DNA from 3 places in the Lysobacter sp. BMK333-48F3 genome. Region 1 is predicted to be linked to each of the others. Evidence: predicted binding sites of a transcription regulator. Region 1 holds the regulator's gene; each other region holds the start of a gene.
What was found. Region 1 encodes HrcA, which represses chaperone genes, less so after heat shock. Its sites were predicted from a motif close to TTNGCACTCNNNNNNNNNGAGTGCNAA; they were not measured.
Positions count from the first base shown of each region.

Region 1 (6,740 bases):
TTACGCGTCATCGCCACAGGGCTGCGAAGCCCCGAGCGCCATCGCCACGCCCGCTCTTCCCATTCCCGATTCCCCACTCCCCATTCCCGGCTCTCACCCTACATCCGCCAGCAAGCGCCGCGCCGCGGCGCGGACTTCCTTGCTGAGTTCGATGCCGCCGAGCATGCGGGCGAGTTCTTCCTCGCGTTGCTTGGCGCCCAGCACCACCACCGCGCTCTGGGTGACGCCTTCGCTGGCGGCCTTGCTGACCCGGTAGTGGGCGTGGCCCTGGGCGGCGACCTGGGCCAGGTGGGTGACGCACAGGACCTGGCGGCTGGCGCCGAGGGTGCGCAGTTTCTGGCCGACGATCTCGGCCACCGCGCCGCCGATGCCGGAGTCGACTTCGTCGAAGACCATGGTCGGCACCGCGTCCAGGCCGAACGCGGCGACTTCGATCGCCAGCGAGATGCGCGAGAGTTCGCCGCCGGAGGCGACCTTGCGCAGCGGCCGGGCCGGCTGGCCGGGGTTGGCCGCGACCATGAATTCGACCCGTTCGCCGCCCTGCGGATCGGGGCGGTCTTCGTCCAGCGGTTCGATCGCGACGTCGAAGCGGCCGCCGCCCATGCCCAGTTCGCCGATCAGCTCGGTGGCGCGCGCGCCGAGCGAGCGCGCCGCCTCGCGGCGGGCCTGGCCGAGCGCGTCGGCGGCGCGGCGCCAGCCGGCGCGCGCGGCCTCGATCTCGCCGTCCAGGCGCTCCAGGCGTTCGCCGGCGCCGCGCAGCTGTTCCAGCTCGGCGGCCAGGCCGTCGCGGGTCGCGGCCAGGTGTTCCGGCGCGATCCGGTGTTTGCGCGCCAGTTCGTGCAGGCGGCCCATCTTGTGTTCGATCTGCTCGAACTCGGAGGGATCCAGGTCGAGGTCGTCGCGGACCCGGTCGAGCAGCGACACGGCCTCGTCGATCTGGATCGCGGCCTGGTCGAGCATGGCCTCGACCTCGCCCAGGCGCGGTTCGTGTTCGCTCATTTTCTGCAGTTCGCCGCGCACCTGCTGCAGGGTGCGGGTCAGCGACGGGCCCTCGTCGCCGCCGAGCCGGGCGAAGGCGCTTTCGCAGGCGGCGATCAGGCCGGCGGCGTGGGCGTGGCGGCGGTGGTCGGCGAGCAGCTTGGCCAGCGCCTCGGGCTCCAGCGCCTCGCGCTCGAGTTCGGCGTGCTGGTGTTCGAGCCAGCCGATGCGGTCGCTGACGTCGCCCTGGGCGAGCAGGGTCTCGCGCTCGCGCAGCAGCGCGCTCCAGGCGCGCGCGGCGCGTTCGACCGGTTCGCGCTGGGCCTCGCAGCGGCCGTAGGCGTCGAGCAGGCCGAGCTGGCTGGCCTTGGACATCAGCGCCTGGTGCTCGTGCTGGCCGTGGATCTCGACCAGATGCCCGGCGAGGTCGCCGAGCTGGCCCAGGGTGACCGGACGGCCGTTGATCCAGGCCCGCGAGCCGCCGTCGGCGCGGATCACCCGGCGGATCTGGCACACCGCGACGTCGCCGTCGCCGGTTTCGTCCAGTTCGTTGTCGCGCAGCCACTGCGCGGCCTGCGGGGCGTCGTCGAGGGTGAAGTCGGCGACCAGCTCGGCGCGGTCGGCGCCGTGGCGGACCACGCCGCTGTCGGCGCGCAGCCCCGACAGCAGGCCGAGCGCGTCGACCAGCAGCGACTTGCCGGCGCCGGTCTCGCCGGAAATGACGGTGAGCCCCGGACCGAAGCTGAGTTCGGCGGCGCTGACGACGGCGAATTGCTTGAGCGAGAGATGGGCGAGCATGCGGCGGCGATTGTGCCTTGACGGCCGGCGGCCTGGGAATGGGAGGCGGACAGCGGCGTAGGGTAGGGGGAGGGTGGCTCAGGGGGTGAGACTTTGGGGCCGGGAATCGGGAATCGGGAATCGGTAGAGCCCTCGGCTTGAGAGAGACGACAGCAGTCACAGTGGCGCCGCCGTTGCCTTTCCGATTCCCCATTCCCGATTCCCTATTCCCCGCTCCAACCCTTGCACCCACCCGCCGCGACGCCTATATCCACCCCATGACCCGCCGATCGCCCGAACCCGTCCTCGACCCGCGTGCGCGGCAGTTGCTGCGCACCCTGATCGGCCGCTACATCCACAGCGGCGAGCCGGTCGGGTCGCAGACCCTGGCCCGACACGCCGGGCTGGACGTCAGTGCGGCGACGATCCGCAACATCCTGGCCGACCTGGAAGAGGCCGGGCTGCTGAGCGCGGCGCACGCTTCGGCCGGGCGAGTGCCGACCGCGCAAGGCTACCGGCTGTTCGTCGACTCTTTGTTGCAGGTGCGGCCGCTGCCGGAGGGCGAGGTCGCGCGGCTGCGCAGCGAACTGCCGGCCGGCTCGGGCACTCAGGCCCTGCTCGGCAGCGCTTCCGAGCTGCTGTCGGCGATGACCCATTTCGTCGGCGTGGTCAGCGTGCCCAAGCGCGAGCAATTCGCGTTCCGGCGCATCGACTTCGTGCCGCTGGACGCGCAGCGGGTGCTGGCGATCCTGGTGTTCGCCGACCAGGACGTGCAGAACCGCATCATCCAGACCCGCCGGCCCTACGACGGCGGCGAGCTGGAGCGGGTCAGCAATTACCTGAACGCTCATTTCGCCGGCCGGCCGGTGGCCGAGATCCGCGCCACCCTGGTCCACGAATTGCGCCATGCCCAGGCCGAGATGCAGGCCCTGTTGGCCCAGTCGGTGGAGCTGGCCGAGCAGGTGCTGGCCCCGGACGGCGACGACATGGTCCTGGCCGGGCAGACCCGGTTGATGGGGCTGCAGGAACTGGCCGACCTGGACCGGCTGCGCGAGCTGTTCGAGGCCTTCGCCCGCAAGCGCGAGATCCTGCAGTTGCTCGAGCGGACCGTGCGCGCGCCGGGGGTGCGGATCTTCATCGGCGAGGAAACCGGGCTGGCGCCGCTGGAAGGGGTCTCGCTGGTGACCGCGCCGTACACCGCCGGCGGCCGGGTGCTGGGGGTGCTGGGGGTGATCGGGCCGACCCGGATGGCCTACGACCGGGTCATCCCGGTGGTGCAGGCCGCCGCCGACGCGCTCGGCGATGCGTTCCAGCCCGGCGAGGGCGGCGAGCCCCCGCAGCACCCCGGCTCCTTGTAGGAGCAGCCCCCGTTTCCAAAGGGGGGAACAGCAAACGCTACGGGCCTTGCGGGTAGGAGCGGCGCGAGCCGCGACCGCGAACCTGCGCTGGCCGGCGCAAGCGGCCCGGAAGGCAGAAGCAAATCCCCCCTAACCCCCCTTTTTCAAAGGGGGGAACAGCAAGAGCGAGGCGAACGGCGGTCAAGGGGTAGGAGCGGCGCGAGCCGCGACCGCGAACCCGCGCTGGCCGGCGCAAGCGGCACGGAAGGCAGGAGCAAATCCCCCCTGGCCCCCCTTTTTCAAGGGTCTTAGGAAGCAAAGCTGCCTCATAACGCAGCTATCTTCCTGAAATGAATAAGAAAAATAGGTACTACAGCCGTTCGAAAATCAGCGAGGCCCGATTTCGGGCCCTCGTGCGCTGCTGGGCCCTGGACCTGACCGCGACCAGCACCGCGCAACTGACCGGGTTGAGCGTGCGATCGGTCAACTCGATCTTCCTTGCCTTGCGTCGTGCCATCGCCACCGAATGCGAGCAGCATTCGCCGTTCACCGGCCAGGTGGAAGTCGACGAATCCTTCTTCGGACCGTGGCGCGTGCGCGGCAAACGCGGCCGCGGCGCCGGCAAGAAAACCATCGTCTTCGGCATGCTCAAACGCGGCCAGCACGTCTACACCCAGATCGTCCCCAACTGCAAAACCGCCACGCTTCAGGCCTTAATTCGTGGGCATATTCGCCTGGAGAGCGAAATCCTCTCCGACTGTCTGTCCAGCTACGACGGCCTGGTCGACCTGGGCTATGCCAAGCACTGGCGCATTCGCCACAGCGGCAATCATTTCGCCGAGGGCGACAACCACATCAACGGCATCGAGAGCTTCTGGAGCTTCGCCAAGCGGCGCCTGGCCAAATTCAACGAGGTGCCCAAGGCCACCTTCTACCTGCACCTGAAGGAGTGCGAGTTCCGCTTCAACCACCGCCACGAAGACCTCTACCGGGCGACCCTCAAGTTGCTACGATCCAACCCACTCTGAGGGGCTGTTTGCTTCCTAAGACCCTTTTCAAAGGGGGGAACAGCAAAGGCGATGGCGTTTCTGGGTAGGAGCGGCGCGAGCCGCGACCGCGAACCCGCGCTGGCCGGCGCAAGCGGCCCGGAGGCAGGAGCAAATCCCCCCTAGCCCCCCTTTTTCCAAAGGGGGGAACGGCAAGGGCGACGGCGTTTCGCTTCGGCCGACCGGACCGCGCAGCCGTTCACGAACCCCGCGGCTCGGCGTCGATCCCGGCCGATCGGCGCAGATCCCGGCACTTGAATGGCGCCGGCGCGGCCCCATAGCTGCCCCTGTCGCGGATGGACCGCCAGGAACCAGCATGAACTCACACGATCTGAACCCCGAATCGGCCCAGGCCGCCCAGGACGAGGCGCCGGCCGGAGATGTGTCCGAACTCGACGCCCTGCGCGCCGAACTGGGCAAGCTGCGCGAAGACTCGCTGCGCGAACGCGCCGAGCTGGACAACCAGCGCAAGCGCGTGGCGCGCGATATCGAGATGGCGCGCAAGTTCGCCAACGAACGCCTGCTCGGCGACCTGCTGCCGGTGATCGACAGCCTGGAGGCCGGCCTGGCCGCCGCCGGCGAGGACAGCGGCGCGCTGCGCCAGGGCATGGAACTGACCCTGCGCCAGTTGCTCAAGGTCGGCGCCGACAACGGCCTGGTCGCGGTCGACCCGGTCGGCCTGCCGTTCAACCCCGAGCACCATCAGGCCATGAGCCTGGTGCCGGCGCCGGGCGTGGCGCCGAACCACGTGGTCCAGGTCTACCAGAAGGGCTGGCTGCTCAACGAGCGCCTGCTGCGGCCGGCCCTGGTGGTGGTCAGCCAGGACGCCTGAGATCTGCGTCCGGGTATCGGTGAAGGGCCGGTACCGGGACCGACGGGGCAGGGCACGGGCGCTTGAACTGCCCGGCACCGGGCCCCAGATAGCGAACATCGGCGGCCGGCGCCAAGCGCGCCCCGCCCCTTAAATTCCAAGCATTCGAGAGGGAGCACTAGCAATGGGCAAGATCATCGGCATCGACCTGGGCACGACCAATTCCTGCGTCGCGATCATGGAAGGCGGCAAGGCCAAGGTCATCGAGAATTCCGAAGGCGATCGCACCACTCCGTCGATCGTCGCCTTCACCAAGGACGGCGAAGTCCTGGTCGGCGCCTCGGCCAAGCGCCAGGCGGTGACCAATCCGAAGAACACCTTCTACGCGGTCAAGCGCCTGATCGGCCGCAAGATGACCGACGCCGAAGTGCAGAAGGATCTCGGCCTGGTGCCGTACGCGATCGTCCCGCACGACAACGGCGACGCCTGGGTCGCGACCCAGGACGGCAAGAAGATGGCGCCGCAGCAGATCTCGGCCGAAGTGCTGGGCAAGATGAAGAAGACCGCCGAAGCCTATTTGGGCGAGCCGGTCACCGAGGCGGTGATCACCGTCCCGGCCTACTTCAACGACAGCCAGCGCCAGGCGACCAAGGACGCCGGCAAGATCGCCGGCCTGGAAGTCAAGCGCATCATCAACGAGCCGACCGCGGCCGCGCTGGCCTACGGCATGGACAAGAAGGGCGGCGACCGCAAGGTGGCCGTGTACGACCTCGGCGGCGGCACCTTCGACGTGTCGATCATCGAGATCGCCTCGGTCGACGGCGAAATGCAGGTCGAAGTGCTGTCGACCAACGGCGACACCTTCCTCGGCGGCGAAGACTTCGACAAGCGCGTCATCGACTACTTGGTCGAAGAGTTCCAGAAGGACCAGGGCATCGACCTGCGCAAGGATCCGCTGGCCCTGCAGCGCCTGAAGGACGCGGCCGAGCGCGCCAAGATCGAGCTGTCCTCCTCGCAGCAGACCGAAGTCAACCTGCCGTACGTGACCGCCGACGCCTCGGGTCCGAAGCACCTCAACATCAAGCTGACCCGCGCCAAGCTGGAGTCGCTGGTCGAGGACCTGGTCAAGAAGACCATCGAACCCTGCCGCATCGCCCTGAACGACGCCGGCCTGCGCGCCAGCGACATCAGCGAAGTGATCCTGGTCGGCGGCCAGACCCGCATGCCCAAGGTCGGCCAGGCGGTGGCCGAGTTCTTCGGCAAGGAGCCGCGCAAGGACGTCAACCCGGACGAAGCCGTCGCCGTCGGTGCGGCGATCCAGGGCGGCGTCATGGCCGGCGACGTCAAGGACGTGCTGCTGCTCGACGTGACCCCGCTGTCGCTGGGCATCGAGACCCTGGGCGGCGTGTTCACCAAGATCATCGAGAAGAACACCACCATCCCGACCAAGGCCTCGCAGACCTTCTCCACCGCCGAGGACAACCAGTCGGCCGTGACCGTGCACGTGCTGCAGGGCGAGCGCGAGCAGGCCCGCTACAACAAGTCGCTGGCCCGCTTCGACCTGTCCGGCATCGAGCCGGCGCCGCGCGGCATGCCGCAGGTCGAGGTGTCCTTCGACATCGACGCCAACGGCATCCTGCACGTCAGCGCCAAGGACAAGAAGACCAACAAGGAACAGAAGGTCGAGATCAAGGCCGGCTCGGGCCTGTCCGAGGAAGAGATCGCCAAGATGGTCGCCGACGCGGAAGCCAACCGCGAGGAAGACCAGAAGTTCCATGAGCTGGTGCAGGC
Region 1 covers NZ_JAIHOO010000001.1:3,908,695-3,915,434, forward strand. The annotation lists gene recN (DNA repair protein RecN) at 94-1,776, opposite strand; gene hrcA (heat-inducible transcriptional repressor HrcA) at 2,034-3,113, shown strand; gene K4L06_RS17030 (IS1595 family transposase) at 3,443-4,120, shown strand; gene grpE (nucleotide exchange factor GrpE) at 4,455-4,970, shown strand; gene dnaK (molecular chaperone DnaK) at 5,134-6,740, shown strand, end outside.

Region 2 (6,740 bases), 1.5 Mb from region 1:
GGTGGTCTTGCGCTCGATCAGCAGCAGGTGGCATTCCTCCTCGGCGATCGGGTTGTGGCGCACGCCCTTGGGCACGACGAACATCTCGCCCTCGCCCAATTCGATCCGGCGGTCTTCCAGCTCGATCGTCAGCCGCCCCTTGAGCACGTAGAACAGCTCGTCTTCGTCCTGGTGGCTGTGCCAGGCCAGGGTGCCGTGCACGCGCGCGACCTTGACGTAGGCATCGTCGACCTCGGCGACGATCCGGGGCGACCACAGTTCGGTCAGGGCAGCGGCGATGCGGGCGGGGGAGGTGGCGGACATGCGGGTTCCTGGCGACGGGGCTGGGCGCGCGATGGCGGTATCGGCCTTACCTTAGCGCGCGCCCGCGCCGACCGCGCTCAGGGCTGCGCTTCGACCCAGGCGCGCAGCTGCGGATCGCGGATCTGCATCGCCTCGAACAGGCCGATCGCGCGCAGCGCCGGCAAGACCTCGCGGATATGGCGTTGGGCCTGCGCGCGCGCCGCGGCATCGGCCTGCGGATCGGCCAGGGTGCGGGCGTTGGCGAGAAAGGCGGCGACCGAGCCTTTGCGCACGGTGGCGCCGCCGAGCACGGTGGTATCGGCGCCGTCGGCAAGAATGTCGTGGGGACGCATGCGGGGATTCCTCGAATGGAGCGGGGTGGAAGCGGGAACGCCAGCTTGGGCGCCGAGCCCCGGCTCTGCTACGTTGCCGCGGCCGAGTTCCGTCGCGTTCCGGCCAAACCGGAGGCCGCCCTTGCCCGATCCTCACTCGCGCGACCTGGCCCGGCGCGACGCTTCCGCGTCCGCCCAGGCCTGGCTGAGCGCTGCGCAGGCCGACGCCGGCGACGGCCCGGCGGTGATCGCCGTGGTCGGCGATGCCTCCGGCCCGCGCGCGACCGCGCCGCACCGCCACGCCCGCGGCCAGTTGCTCGGCGCCCGGCGCGGCCTGCTGACCGTCGGCAGCGAGCGCGGCCGCTGGCTGGTGCCGCCCTCGGACGCGGTGTGGATGCCGCCGCAGGCCGAACATTGCTTGCGTTCGCACGGCCCCGGTTTCGCCGGCTGGAGCCTGTATGTGGCCGCGGACGCCTGCGCCGGACTGCCGGCGCAGCCCTGCGCGCTGCGCGTGTCCGGGCTGCTGCGCGAGGTCGTCGCCCGGCTCGGCGATGGCGCCGAGGCCACGCCGGCGCGGGCCCGGCTGGGTGCGGTGGCGCTGGACGAGATCGCCGCCGCGGGCGGCCGCGACGGCCGCCTCGGCCTGCCGATGCCCGACGACCCGCGCCTGCTCCGGCTCGCCCAGGCCCTGGTCGAACACCCGGGCGACCCGCGCAGCGCGGCCGAATGGGCGGCCTGGGCGCACCTGTCCGAGCGCAGCCTGCGCCGCCGCTTCGCCGCCGAGACCGGCTACAGCCTGCTGCAATGGCGCCAGCGCGCCGGGCTAATGGCCGCATTGGAACGGCTGGCCGCCGGCGTCGCGGTGACCACCGTGGCCTTCGACCTGGGCTATGCCAGCGCCAGCGCCTTCGGTGCGATGTTCCGTCGCCATCTCGGCGCGAGTCCCGGCGCCTATCTCGGCGCGGCCGGGCTGGGCCCGGCCGGGACCGGGGCGGAGCCGGGCGCGCCCTAGCGCCGACGCGAGCGGCGGCCGGGGGCTGGGGTACGGCCTAAGGCACCGCCGAAGCCGGCCGGCCGGGGCGGCTTTGCGACTTTTTTCGGCCGGGCCCTTGAAAGGCGCCGGCCGCGCCTCATCTAGCGTCCAGTCCCGGCGCGTCCGGGCGCTTTCGTCCCCGGCGTTGGCACTCTCCGGTGGCGACTGCTAAAATTCCGATTCTTTTCCCGCTCATTCAATCACTTACAGAGGGTCGCCATGAATCTCAAGCCGCTTTACGACCGCGTTGTGGTCAAGCCGATCGAAGCCGACGAAATCTCGGCCGGCGGCATCATCATCCCCGACGCCGCCAAGGAAAAGTCGACCAAGGGCGAAGTCGTCGCGGTCGGCGAAGGCAAGGCTCTGGACAACGGCAGCGTGCGCGCGCCGAAGCTCAAGGTCGGCGACAAGGTCATCTACGGCCAGTACGCCGGCAGCACCTACAAGCAGGACGGCGTCGAATTCAAGATCCTCAAGGAAGACGACGTCCTCGCGATCGTCGGCTGAAAGCCGGGAATCGGGAATGGGGAATCGGCAGTCGTAGAGCGCTTGCGCTGACGCCCCCGCCCCGACCGATTCCACTGGCTTTCGCTCTTCCCATTTCCGATTCCCCATTCCCCATTCCCGGAGTCAGCAACAATGGCTGCTAAAGAAATTCGTTTCGGTGAAGACGCTCGCGCCAAGATGGTGCGCGGCGTGAACGTGCTCGCCAACGCCGTCAAGGCCACCCTCGGTCCGAAGGGCCGCAACGTCGTGCTCGAGAAGAGCTTCGGCGCGCCGACGATCACCAAGGACGGCGTGTCCGTCGCCAAGGAGATCGAACTGGCCGACAAGTTCGAGAACATGGGCGCGCAGATGGTCAAGGAAGTCGCTTCCAAGACCTCCGACAACGCCGGCGACGGCACCACCACCGCGACCGTGCTGGCCCAGGCGCTGATCCGCGAAGGCATGAAGGCGGTCGCCGCCGGCATGAACCCGATGGACCTCAAGCGCGGCATCGACAAGGCCGTGACCGAAGCCGTCGGCGAGCTGAAGAAGCTGTCCAAGCCGTCCTCGACCTCGAAGGAAATCGCCCAGGTCGGCACCATCTCGGCCAACTCCGACGCCAACATCGGCGACCTGATCGCCCAGGCGATGGACAAGGTCGGCAAGGAAGGCGTGATCACCGTCGAAGACGGCTCGGGCCTGGAAAACGAACTCGACGTCGTCGAGGGCATGCAGTTCGACCGCGGCTACCTGTCGCCGTACTTCATCAACAACCAGCAGTCGATGTCGGCCGAGCTGGACGACCCGTTCATCCTGCTGCACGACAAGAAGATCTCCAACGTCCGCGACCTGCTGCCGGTGCTGGAAGGCGTGGCCAAGGCCGGTAAGCCGCTGCTGATCGTCGCCGAGGAAGTCGAAGGCGAAGCGCTGGCGACCCTGGTGGTCAACACCATCCGCGGCATCGTCAAGGTCTGCGCGGTCAAGGCTCCGGGCTTCGGCGACCGCCGCAAGGCGATGCTGGAAGACATGGCCGTCCTCACCGGCGGCACCGTGATCTCCGAAGAAGTCGGCCTGCAGCTGGAAAAGGCCACGATCAAGGATCTGGGCCGGGCCAAGAAGATCCAGGTCTCGAAGGAAAACACCACCATCATCGACGGCGCGGGCGAAAGCTCGGGCATCGAAGCGCGCATCAAGCAGATCAAGGCGCAGATCGAAGAGACCTCTTCGGACTACGACCGCGAGAAGCTGCAGGAGCGCGTGGCCAAGCTGGCCGGCGGCGTTGCGGTGATCAAGGTCGGCGCCGCGACCGAAGTCGAGATGAAGGAAAAGAAGGCCCGCGTCGAAGACGCGCTGCACGCCACCCGCGCTGCCGTGGAAGAAGGCATCGTCCCGGGCGGCGGCGTCGCGCTGCTGCGCGCCAAGGCCGCGATCGCCGGCCTGAAGGGCGCCAACGAAGACCAGAACCACGGCATCCAGATCGCCCTGCGCGCGATGGAAGCGCCGCTGCGCGAGATCGTGACCAACGCCGGCGACGAGCCGTCGGTCATCCTCAACAAGGTCATCGAAGGTTCGGGCGCCTACGGCTACAACGCCGCCACCGGCGAGTACGTCGACATGATCGAAGCCGGCATCCTGGATCCGACCAAGGTCACCCGCACCGCGCTGCAGAACGCCGCGTCGATCGCCGGTCTGATGATCACCACCGAAGCGATGGTCGCCGAACTGCCGAAGAAGGACGAGCCGGCGATGCCGGGCGCCGGCGGCATGGGCGGCATGGGCGGCATGGATTTCTGATCCGCACCGTTCGCCGTTCGCGCGAAACGAAAAACCCCGCCGCGAGGCGGGGTTTTTTCGTTCCGGGCCGCGTCGCCGCAGCGGCGGCTACATCAGCTCGTCGAGCAGGTCGCGGTTCAAGGGCGTCACGTAGGCGGCCATGTCCAGCACGGTGAAATCGCCGGTGATCCTGGAGCGGGCGAACTGCTCGATCACGCCGACGCATTGGTTGCGCTGCTTGGGCGGCAGGAAACGCAGGATCGGCACCATGCGGCGATGGCCGATGGCTTCCCACCGCGCCACCGCATCCAGGCTCGCCATCCACTGCAACTGGTGCTCGTCGGCCATGCCCAGCGCCGCGTGTCCGCCGATGGCGCGCACGCGCTGCTCGCGCAGTTGCACGATGTGGCGGTGCCTGGACAGGCGGCTGTCGGAACGGGCGAAGCCGATGTCGCCGCTGGCCGGGCCGTAGCTGGTCGGCACGTCCTGGGCGGCGGCGCCGAAGCCGAAGCCCGACAGCAGTTGTTCCTGCTCCTGCAGGCTTTCGCTGACGGTGCTGAGCGTGCGCATGCGGCTGCCGCCGAGCAGGGTCTCGCAGGGGAAGAAGTAGCCGAAGCCGTCGAACACGCGCTCGTGCAGCGCCGCGTACTGCCGTTGCCGGCCGCCGCGGACGGCCAGCGCGGCGTCGACCGCTTCGATCAGCTCGGGCGAGCCTTCCAGATCGGTGTCCGGGTCCAGCATCAGCACGACCCGCGGCACGATCATCTCCTCGACCAGGTGGATCTGAGTGACTTCGCTGCGGCGCAAACGCTCCAGGTCGTCGCGGAATCTGGCCGCCAGGGCGAAGCCGTTGACGCCGCCGCCGGCGTTGGCGTTGTGGATGCTGCGGGTGTGCAACTCGTGCAGGACCCGGCTGGCGGTGGCGCTGATGTTCCAACTGGCGGTGTAGGGGACCCCGCCCGAATGCGGCGGCCGTTGCGGATGCCGGTAGATCACCGGCGAGCGCGGCGAGCGCGCGCCGAACAGGTGGTCGTTCGCCTTGGGGCCGAAGCGCAGGCCGCGGTCGAGCCGGCGCGCGCTGAACAGCGCGGCGATCGTTTCCAGCGGCAGGGCGGTGAATTCGTCCGGGTCGCGCACGTTGGCCGCGGCCATCCGGGTCTGCCATTGCGGCAACAAGTCCGGAGCGTCGGCCTCGTTTCTCAGCCCCCACAGCGCCTCGCCGGGCCGCGCCTCCGGCGCGGTGACCCGCGGCACGGGGCGCGGTTGCGCGGCCGGCTTGGCCGGCGCCTGCGCGCGCGGCGCCGGCCGGACCGTGATCGTGCGGTCCTTGTCGATCGCCTCGGCGACCGTGACCTCGCCCTCGATCGACGGGTCCAGGCCGGCGTTGCCGAAACGGAAACGCTCGGCCGGCAGCATTCCGGCCTCGGCCGCGAGCCGTTCGCGCAGTTGTCGCAGCGTGGTTTCCGGAGTCAGGCGCAGGACGGTGTCGCGGTCGGAGGCGCCGGCGAATGCGATGGTGACGAACATGCGGAAGCCTCGGTTACGCGATGCGTGGAACGGGCGCCGCCGCTCAGTCCGGGTCGACGACGAAGAAGTGCACCTGCAACGCGCCGATGCGCTGGTGTTCGGGATCGTCTTCGGCCTGCACCTGGATGCGTTCGAAGCGCTGTTCGGCGTTGCCGTCGGCCCAGATCACGCCCGGATTGACCCGCACCTGGCCCTCGGTCGCGGCCTCCAGCGCGTGGCCGCGCCGGGTATCGATGCGTCCGGCTGCGGCCGGCGCGGTGTCGATGTCCGGCGCGGCCGTCGGCAGGGGCGAGGCGAAGCGCGGGTGGTTCTCGTCGTAGACCCGTCCGGAGACGGGGTCGAGAAACTGGCGCACCTTCCAGGTCGAGATTTCGCAGCGCCACAGCCGTTGCAAGGCATCGCGGTCGCGCGCATCGCCGAGCCGCGCGCGCATCGACTCGACCACGATCAAGCGCCGGTCGTGCTGGAACCGGCGCACGGTGGCGGTGCGGTGGTCCCATTCGTCGGGGCGGTCGACCGCGTAAAGGCGGTCGACCACCGGCCCGGCGTCGGTGGCGATGCGGAAGCCGAAGCCGAGGGGCGAGGGCGAACGGACCTGGATCGACAGCGCCGCGCCGCGGCTGACCGCGACCAGGTTCGGGAACACGCGACCCGGTGCGGCCTGCGGCAAGCGCGCGTCGGTGAACATCAGCGCCTGCGCGCCACGATTGCGGCGGCGCGCGTCGGCATCCTCGACGTTGAGGCCGAAGCGCACGAACAGGTTGTCCTGGTCGCGCAGCCAGTCGGCGGGTGCGCCGTCGAGGACATGAGACCCAGCCATGGGCGCGGCCCTCAGATGCGGTTGATCGAAAAGCTGGCGATGGTGCCGCGGACGTTGAAGGTCGCGGTATGGCCATTGGGCGCAAAGGCCACCGAAGGGCCGTTGCGCCGGCCGCCGCCGACTGCGCCCACGCGGACGCGAACCCGATCGCCCACTTGCAGCTTGCGGCCGTGGAAGAGCAGCGTGGACAAATCGACGCTGCGGGTCTGGCCGAGCGGGAACGCGCCGGCGGCGAGGGCCTGGCTTACCGCCGTGTCGCCGTCGAGGCGCTGAACGACGAAGCGCATGGAGAACCCGGCGTTGTTGATGCAGGCGATGTGCTGGACGTGCAGTTCGGGCTGGCCGGATTCTGCGGGATTCGCGGACGGCTGCATGGCGGGGCCTCGTGCGCGGAGAGAAAACTGTTCGGGTCGATAAGGGGAACGCCGCTGCGGGAAGAGCGTGAACGCATCCGCGGCCCTGCGGCCGCTGCCGCGGCGCGATAGCC
Region 2 covers NZ_JAIHOO010000001.1:2,435,615-2,442,354, forward strand. The annotation lists gene K4L06_RS10385 (cupin domain-containing protein) at 1-303, opposite strand, end outside; gene K4L06_RS10390 (hypothetical protein) at 381-635, opposite strand; gene K4L06_RS10395 (helix-turn-helix transcriptional regulator) at 757-1,626, shown strand; gene K4L06_RS10400 (co-chaperone GroES) at 1,867-2,154, shown strand; gene groL (chaperonin GroEL) at 2,287-3,927, shown strand; gene K4L06_RS10410 (hypothetical protein) at 4,015-5,433, opposite strand; gene K4L06_RS10415 (hypothetical protein) at 5,477-6,253, opposite strand; gene K4L06_RS10420 (hypothetical protein) at 6,265-6,627, opposite strand.
Region 2: the regulator HrcA is predicted to act here: its motif matches at 1,793-1,819, upstream of K4L06_RS10400 (co-chaperone GroES).

Region 3 (6,740 bases), 2.7 Mb from region 1:
GTCAAGGACTTCCGCCAGAACAAGCCCGGCGACGGCGTGCCGTCCTCGCTGGACACGCGCGCCTACCTGTCCTACGACGACCAGCACCTGTACGTGGTGTTCGTGTGCAAGGACGACCCCAAGCAGGTGCGCGCGCGCATCGCCCGCCGCGACGCGGTGTTCGGCGACGACGGCGTGCAGCTGATGCTCGACACCTACCGCGACAAGCAGCGCGCGTTCGTGTTCACGGTGAACCCTTACGGCGCGCAGATGGACAGCCGCTACACCGAGGGCCTGGGCTACGACTTCAACTTCGACACCCAATGGGTGTCCGACGGCCGCCTGACCGACGACGGCTACGTCGCGGTGATGCAGATCCCGTTCAAGAGCCTGCGCTTCGAACGCGGCGACATGCAGAACTGGGGCATCGCGATCAACCGCATCATCCCGCGCACCAACGAGTTCGTGTACTGGCCGTACATCACCGAGCGCAAGGAAGGCTTCGTCCAGCAGTTCGCCGCCGCGCGCATCGAGGACGAGATCCAGCCCAGCCGCAACATCCAGCTGATCCCGCACGTCACCTACCGCGACGCCGAGACCCTGGGCGTGGATTCGGCCGGCAATCCGTCGATGCGCGGCCACCGCCGCAGCGAGGTCGGCGTCGACGCCAAGTTCGTGGTCAAGGATTCGATCGCGGTCGACCTGACCGTCAACCCCGATTTCAGCGAAGTCGAAACCGACGAGCCGCAGGTGATCGTCAACGAGCGCTTCGAGCAGAGCTTCGTCGAGAAGCGGCCGTTCTTCCTCGAGAACAGCGGCATCTTCGGCCTGCCGGTGTCGCTGTTCTACTCGCGCCGGGTGGTCAATCCGCAGTACGGCGCGCGCGTCACCGGCCGGCTCGGCCGCTGGGCCTTGGGCGGGCTGCTGATGGACGACGAGTCCGCCGGCCTGCTGCTGTCGGGCAAGGATTACGGCAAGACCGGCAAGATCGGCGTGGCGCGCCTGCAGCGCGACGTCGGCGAGCAGTCCAACGTCGGCTTCCTGGCCTCCGACCGCTCGGTCGGCGACCAGTACAACCGGGTGTTCGGCCTCGACTCGCGGATGAAGCTCAACGACAACTGGCTGCTCAACGCCCAGGCGATCAAGAGCAAGTCGCGCGAGGAAGGCGATGTGCGCCGCGACGGCGACCTGCTGTTCGCCCAGGCGATCCGCGGCGGCCGCGACTTCACCTTCGACGGCCAGTACATCGACATCTCCGACGACTTCGAGGCCGAGCTCGGCTTCGTGCCGCGCGTCGGCATCAAGCAGCTGTACCAGAAGTCGGGCTATCTCAAGCAGTTCCCCGACGCGCCGTGGCTGGTCAACATGGGCCCGACCCTGACCGCCTACCGCACCTGGGACCAGAACGGCGACACCCAGGACTGGAGCGTGGAGCCGGGCTTCGTGGTCAACGGCCTGCGCCTGACCAAGATCGAAGGCAATCTGATCCGCGGCTACGAATACTTCGGCGGCCGCGACTTCTACATGGATGGCTTCAAGGTCGGCGTCAGCAGCGAGTGGTTCAAGTGGCTCGGCGGCGAGGTCAGCTACACCCAGCGCGAGACGGTCAACCATCTGCCGGCGCCGGGGCTGGATCCGTTCCTGGCCGACGAACGACTGTTCAAGCTCAAGTTCACCCTCAGCCCGTTCGCCCAGTTGCGCATCGACCAGTCCTTCATCTGGGACGAACTGCGCACGCGCAGCTCGATCGTCGGCCGCGATTCGGACTCCAAGGTGTTCCGCAGCACTCAGTCCTTCACCAAGATCAAATACCAGTTCAGCCGCTTCTGGGCCGCGCACGTGATCTTCGACTACAAGGCGCTGGACTCGGACACGAACCTGTTCCTGATCCCGCGCGACAAGAAGCTGGTCACCGACCTGCTGGTCAGCTACTCGCCCAACCCCGGCACCGCCTTCTACCTGGGCTACACCGACCAGCAGCAGAACCTGCGGATCAACGAGAACCCGGCCTTCGTCGCCCGCACCCGCGACCTGGACCTGCACAGCGGCAAGCAGCTTTTCATGAAGTTCAGCTACCTGTTCAACTTCTGAGGCCGGCCCGGCCGCGTCGGGCCGCACCTTATATATAGAGGGTGCGGCCGGCTGTCCGGCGACGCCGCGGCCGCTTCCGCTGCGGTGCGCGCCGGCCCTGGGGCCGGCCGGGAGGGGATTCAGCCGCCGGCCGGCCTGGCCGGCGGATACTGCGTGCCTGGCCGGCCCGCGGCCGGCGCGGCCTTCACCGCCGCCTTTGCAAGTCGTTGATATAAAAGCATTTCGGCCCGTCCCTCGCTGGGCCGGCCGGTGCCCCTCCTGCGACGGCGCGCCCGTTTCCTCGTTCCAATCCCGCAACACTGCGGAACTTCCCCCGCCTTTAGCAGTCGTATAACCCGACTGCTAAGATGACCCCCATGACCGCTATCGCCCAATCCACCGCTCTAGTCGCCAACAACCTGCCTGTGCCCAGCGCGCTCGGTTCGCTGGACGCGTACATCGGCGCCGTGCACCAGATTCCGGTGCTCACCGCCGAAGACGAGCAGGCCTTGGCCCGTCGTTACCGCGAAGGGGAAGACCTCGACGCGGCCCGCGAACTCGTTCACTCGCACCTGCGCTTCGTGGTCCACGTGGCCCGCGGCTACAACGGCTACGGCCTGCAGATCGGCGACCTGATCCAGGAAGGCAACATCGGCCTGATGAAGGCGGTGAAGCGCTTCGATCCGGACCAGGGCGTGCGCCTGGTGTCGTTCGCGGTGCACTGGATCCGTGCCGAGATGCACGAGTTCATCCTCAAGAACTGGCGCATCGTCAAGGTCGCCACGACCAAGGCGCAGCGCAAGCTGTTCTTCAACCTGCGCAAGAGCAAGTCGCGCCTGGGCTGGATGAACGCCGAGGAAGTGCGCTTGGTCGCCAAGGACCTCAACGTCTCCGAACGCGAAGTGCTGGAGATGGAGTCGCGCCTGTCCGGTCGCGACATCGGCTTCGATGCGCCGGCCGACGAGGACGACGATCACGCGCCGCCGTCGCCGGCCGCCTACCTGCGCGCCGCCGACGAAGATCCGTCGCAGTCCTACGAGCGCGAGGACGAAGAGGACAACCAGCTGGCCCTGCTGCGCGAAGGCCTGGCCGGCCTGGATGCGCGTTCGCGCGACATCGTCAAGCGCCGCTGGCTGGATGCCGACAGCAAGATCACCTTGCAGGAACTGGCTGACGAGTACGGCGTCAGCGCCGAGCGCATCCGCCAGATCGAAGCCAATGCGTTGAAGAAGATGCGCGGCCTGTTCTCGGCTTGAGTGTTTCGGCCTGAGTGTTTCGGCCTGAGCGCCGCGACAAATCCAGCGTCCCACGAACGGCCCGGGCAACCGGGCCGTTCGCGTTTGCGCGCGCGGCGTCGAAACATCGCCCGGCGCAAGCCGCGGATATCGGCGGCCGCGCGGCGGGACTAGCCTGCGCTCTCCTTCGCCATCGAGAGTTCCGCCATGATTTCCTACCGCATCGCCGGCCTGTCGCCGCAACCCTATGCCGCGTTGTTCGCGCTCGACGACGCCGACCTGGCGGCGCACGACATGCGCCGCGTGGTCGCCGATTCGCCGCGCGGCTATCCCTGCCGCGTGTCCCTGGTCGATGCGGCGGTGGGCGAAACCGTGTTGCTGCTGACCCACGAACACCAGGCCCAGGGCCCGTACCGCGCCAGCGGTCCGATCTTCGTGCGCGAGGCCGCGAGCCGGGCGCAGGCCTACCAGGACCAATGGCCGCCGGTGCTGCTGACCCGCTACCTGTCGCTGCGCGCTTACGACGGCCAAGGCTGGCTGCGCGAGGCCCGGGTAGCCGACGGCGCGCAAGGCGAGCAAGCGGTGCAGGAACTGTTCGCCGATCCGGCGATCGTGCGGGTCGCCGCCCACAACGCGCGCTACGGCTGCTTCCTGTGCGCGATCGACCGCGCCTGAGCGCGGCTACGCGCGTTGCGCTGGCGAATCGGCGCCATTGCCGGTGGCGCCGGCGATGCGCCGGCGCGCGCAGCGCCGGTTGAGAACTGGAAGCGGCGTCGCAGCCCCCCGCGCGCGCGCTTGCCGGGCCGCGAACGCGGCGACCAGACTGCGCCGCCGGCTCCGTCCGGAGCCGGCGCACTTACCCAATGGAGGGGTACATGCACGCCAAGAAGATGCTGGTCGCGGCCGGGTTCGCCGCGTTGATGGCGCTGTCGCACGCACCGGCGCGGGCCGGCGACGTCAACGCCGCGGTGTTGAGCTGCTACGTCGATACCTTCGCTTTGGACACCTTGCGGGCGAACGTCTGCGTCGCCACCTGGACGCCGAACCGGGCCAACAACCCGACCATCGCCCATTTCGAAGTGACCGGCCTGCCGGCCGGCAACTACGGCTACAGCTGGAGCAACCTGGAAAGCGGCGGCCCGGCGCCGGCGTGCGGCAATACCCGCAGCTGCAACGTCCGCATCGCCACCGAGACCAACGGCGACGGCGAAGCGCACCTGGCGGCGACGGTCACCGACCTGGACACCGGCGCGGTGCGCACGGTGAGCGCGGTCGCGCACTACTACGACGGCTGGAATTGATCGGCGAGCGCGGGGGCGCCGGCCGGCGCCCCCGCGGCCGTTTCGCGGCGACGGATCAGACGATCCAGTCGGGCTGGAAATAGCGCACGCGTCCGTCCGGATTGAGCAGCGGGCGGTGGTAGCGCGCGCCTTCGAAGTAGTAGTGGCTGACCTGGCTGTGGCGGGTGCGCGCGGGATCGGTGCGCGGCGATCCGCCGTGCATCAGATTGGCCGCCCAGACGAAGGCCTGGCCCTTGCGGATCGTCGCCAGCGCCGGCGCGATCCGGGCGCGCTCGATCTGCCGTTCCATGTAGGTTTCGTAGAGCAGGTAGTTGTGCGCGGAATCGTGCGCCGGCGAATGGCCGCGCAGTTCCCGCCACCAGCCGCGCGGCGACAGCGGGCCGTCGCGCATCGGCGCGCGGCGCGCGCCCAGATCGGGTTCGGCGAACACTTCGCTCATGCCCACTTCGGGCAGCTTGTGGCTGCCGGGGTAATAGATCACCGCGCCGTTGTGCTGGTCGATGTCTTCCAAGGCCACCCACACGCCGCACATGTGCCCGGCCGGGTTGGAATTGAAGTGGACGGTGTCGGAGTGGACCTTCTGCTCGGTGCCGACGCGGAAGTTGAGGGTCTGGAACGGCAGCGGCTTGCGCCCGTGCAGTTGCGCCAGCACCGCCAGCACGGTCGGCGCGCAGGCGATCGTCTTGACCCCGGCGTCCTGGCGCCAGGCATCCTGGACCCGCGCCACGGTGCGGCCGTCCGGATAGAGCAGGCCGTTGCCGACGCGCTCGCGCACGCCGTCGATGATCGCGGGATCGATTTGCGGGTCGATGACCAGGTAGCCCTGGTCGGCGAATTGCTGCTTTTGCTCGGCGGTCAGCACGCGGAAGTCCTGGACGGGTTGCGGCCGCGCGGCGACCGGCCGGCGGGAGGCGGCCTATCTTGCCGCGACCGCGCCGCGCCGGCCATGGCCGTTCGGCGGTGGCGCCGCCGGGACTTCATCTCCGGTTGCGCCGGGCCTCGCGGCGGTTTCGGCGCGATCCGGAAGCCAGCGCCCAGTTCCGGCCGGATTCCCGCCGCCTGCGTCGCGGTATCCGCGCCGGCGCCTACCTACACTCGCAGGCGGTGCGGCGCTGCCGCGCCCGCGGGCCGGGGGCCCGACGACACGAACCAATGGAGGGTTTTATGCAGACCAGCAAGACCTGGGTGTTGGGCGTCATCTTGTCGCTGCTCGGCCTGACCGCGGCGGCGCCGCCGGCGCGCGCCGGCGACGTCAGCAACGCGGCGGTGACCTGCTTCGTCGACACCTACGCCTTCGACGTGCCCGAAGTCGGCAGTTGCAGCTCGATCTGGCGGCCGGGCTCGGCGAACAATCCGAGCACCGCGCTGTTCCAGGTGACCGGGGTCGGCGCGGGCAACTACGCCTACGCCTGGCGCGACCTGGAGAACAACACGGTGCCGGCCGGCTGCGGCAATGCGCCCTACTGCGAGAAGCTCATCTACACCGACGTCTACGGCGACGGCCAGGCCACCTTGCAGGTGACCATCACCGACCTGGACACCGGCGCGGTGCGGCAGGTGCAGGCCACCGCGTTCTACTACGACGGGTTCACCTGATCGGCGCACGGCCGCGCCGGCTGCGAGGCCGGCGGGCAAGCACGAAGGGCAAGGACGAAGGGCGCCTCGCGGCGCCCTTCGTTTTTGGCTGCCGGCCGATCGCGGCGTCGGGACCGGACCGGGCGTCCGGCTCAGGACGGATCGGGCTTGCCGCCGAAGATGATCCGGGCGTGGCGCTGATAGGTGAAATACGCCCACGACCAGTTGAGCATCACCAGCAGGCGGTTGCGGAAGCCGATCAGGAAGAACACGTGCGCGGCGAGCCAGAACGCCCAGGCCATGAACCCGGAGAAGCGCAGGCCGCGCAGGTCGACCACCGCGGCGCGGCGGCCGATGGTGGCCAGGTTGCCGTAGTCGACGTAGCCGAACGGCGCGATCGTCTCGCCGCGCAGGCGGGCGCGGATCGCGCGGGCGACGTAGCCGCCCATCTGCTTGGCCGCCGGCGCCACGCCCGGCACCGGCTGGCCGTTGGCCTGCTGCAGGCTGGCCAGGTCGCCGGCGACGAAGATCTCCGGGTGGCCGGGCACGCTGAGATCGGGCTGCACCTGCACCCGCCCGG
Region 3 covers NZ_JAIHOO010000001.1:1,196,895-1,203,634, reverse strand. The annotation lists gene K4L06_RS05055 (carbohydrate binding family 9 domain-containing protein) at 1-2,070, shown strand, start outside; gene rpoH (RNA polymerase sigma factor RpoH) at 2,427-3,305, shown strand; gene K4L06_RS05045 (DUF1203 domain-containing protein) at 3,492-3,959, shown strand; gene K4L06_RS05040 (hypothetical protein) at 4,160-4,585, shown strand; gene K4L06_RS05035 (phytanoyl-CoA dioxygenase family protein) at 4,641-5,447, opposite strand; gene K4L06_RS05030 (hypothetical protein) at 5,750-6,181, shown strand; gene K4L06_RS05025 (NAD(P)/FAD-dependent oxidoreductase) at 6,313-6,740, opposite strand, start outside.
Region 3: the regulator HrcA is predicted to act here: its motif matches at 2,390-2,416, upstream of rpoH (RNA polymerase sigma factor RpoH).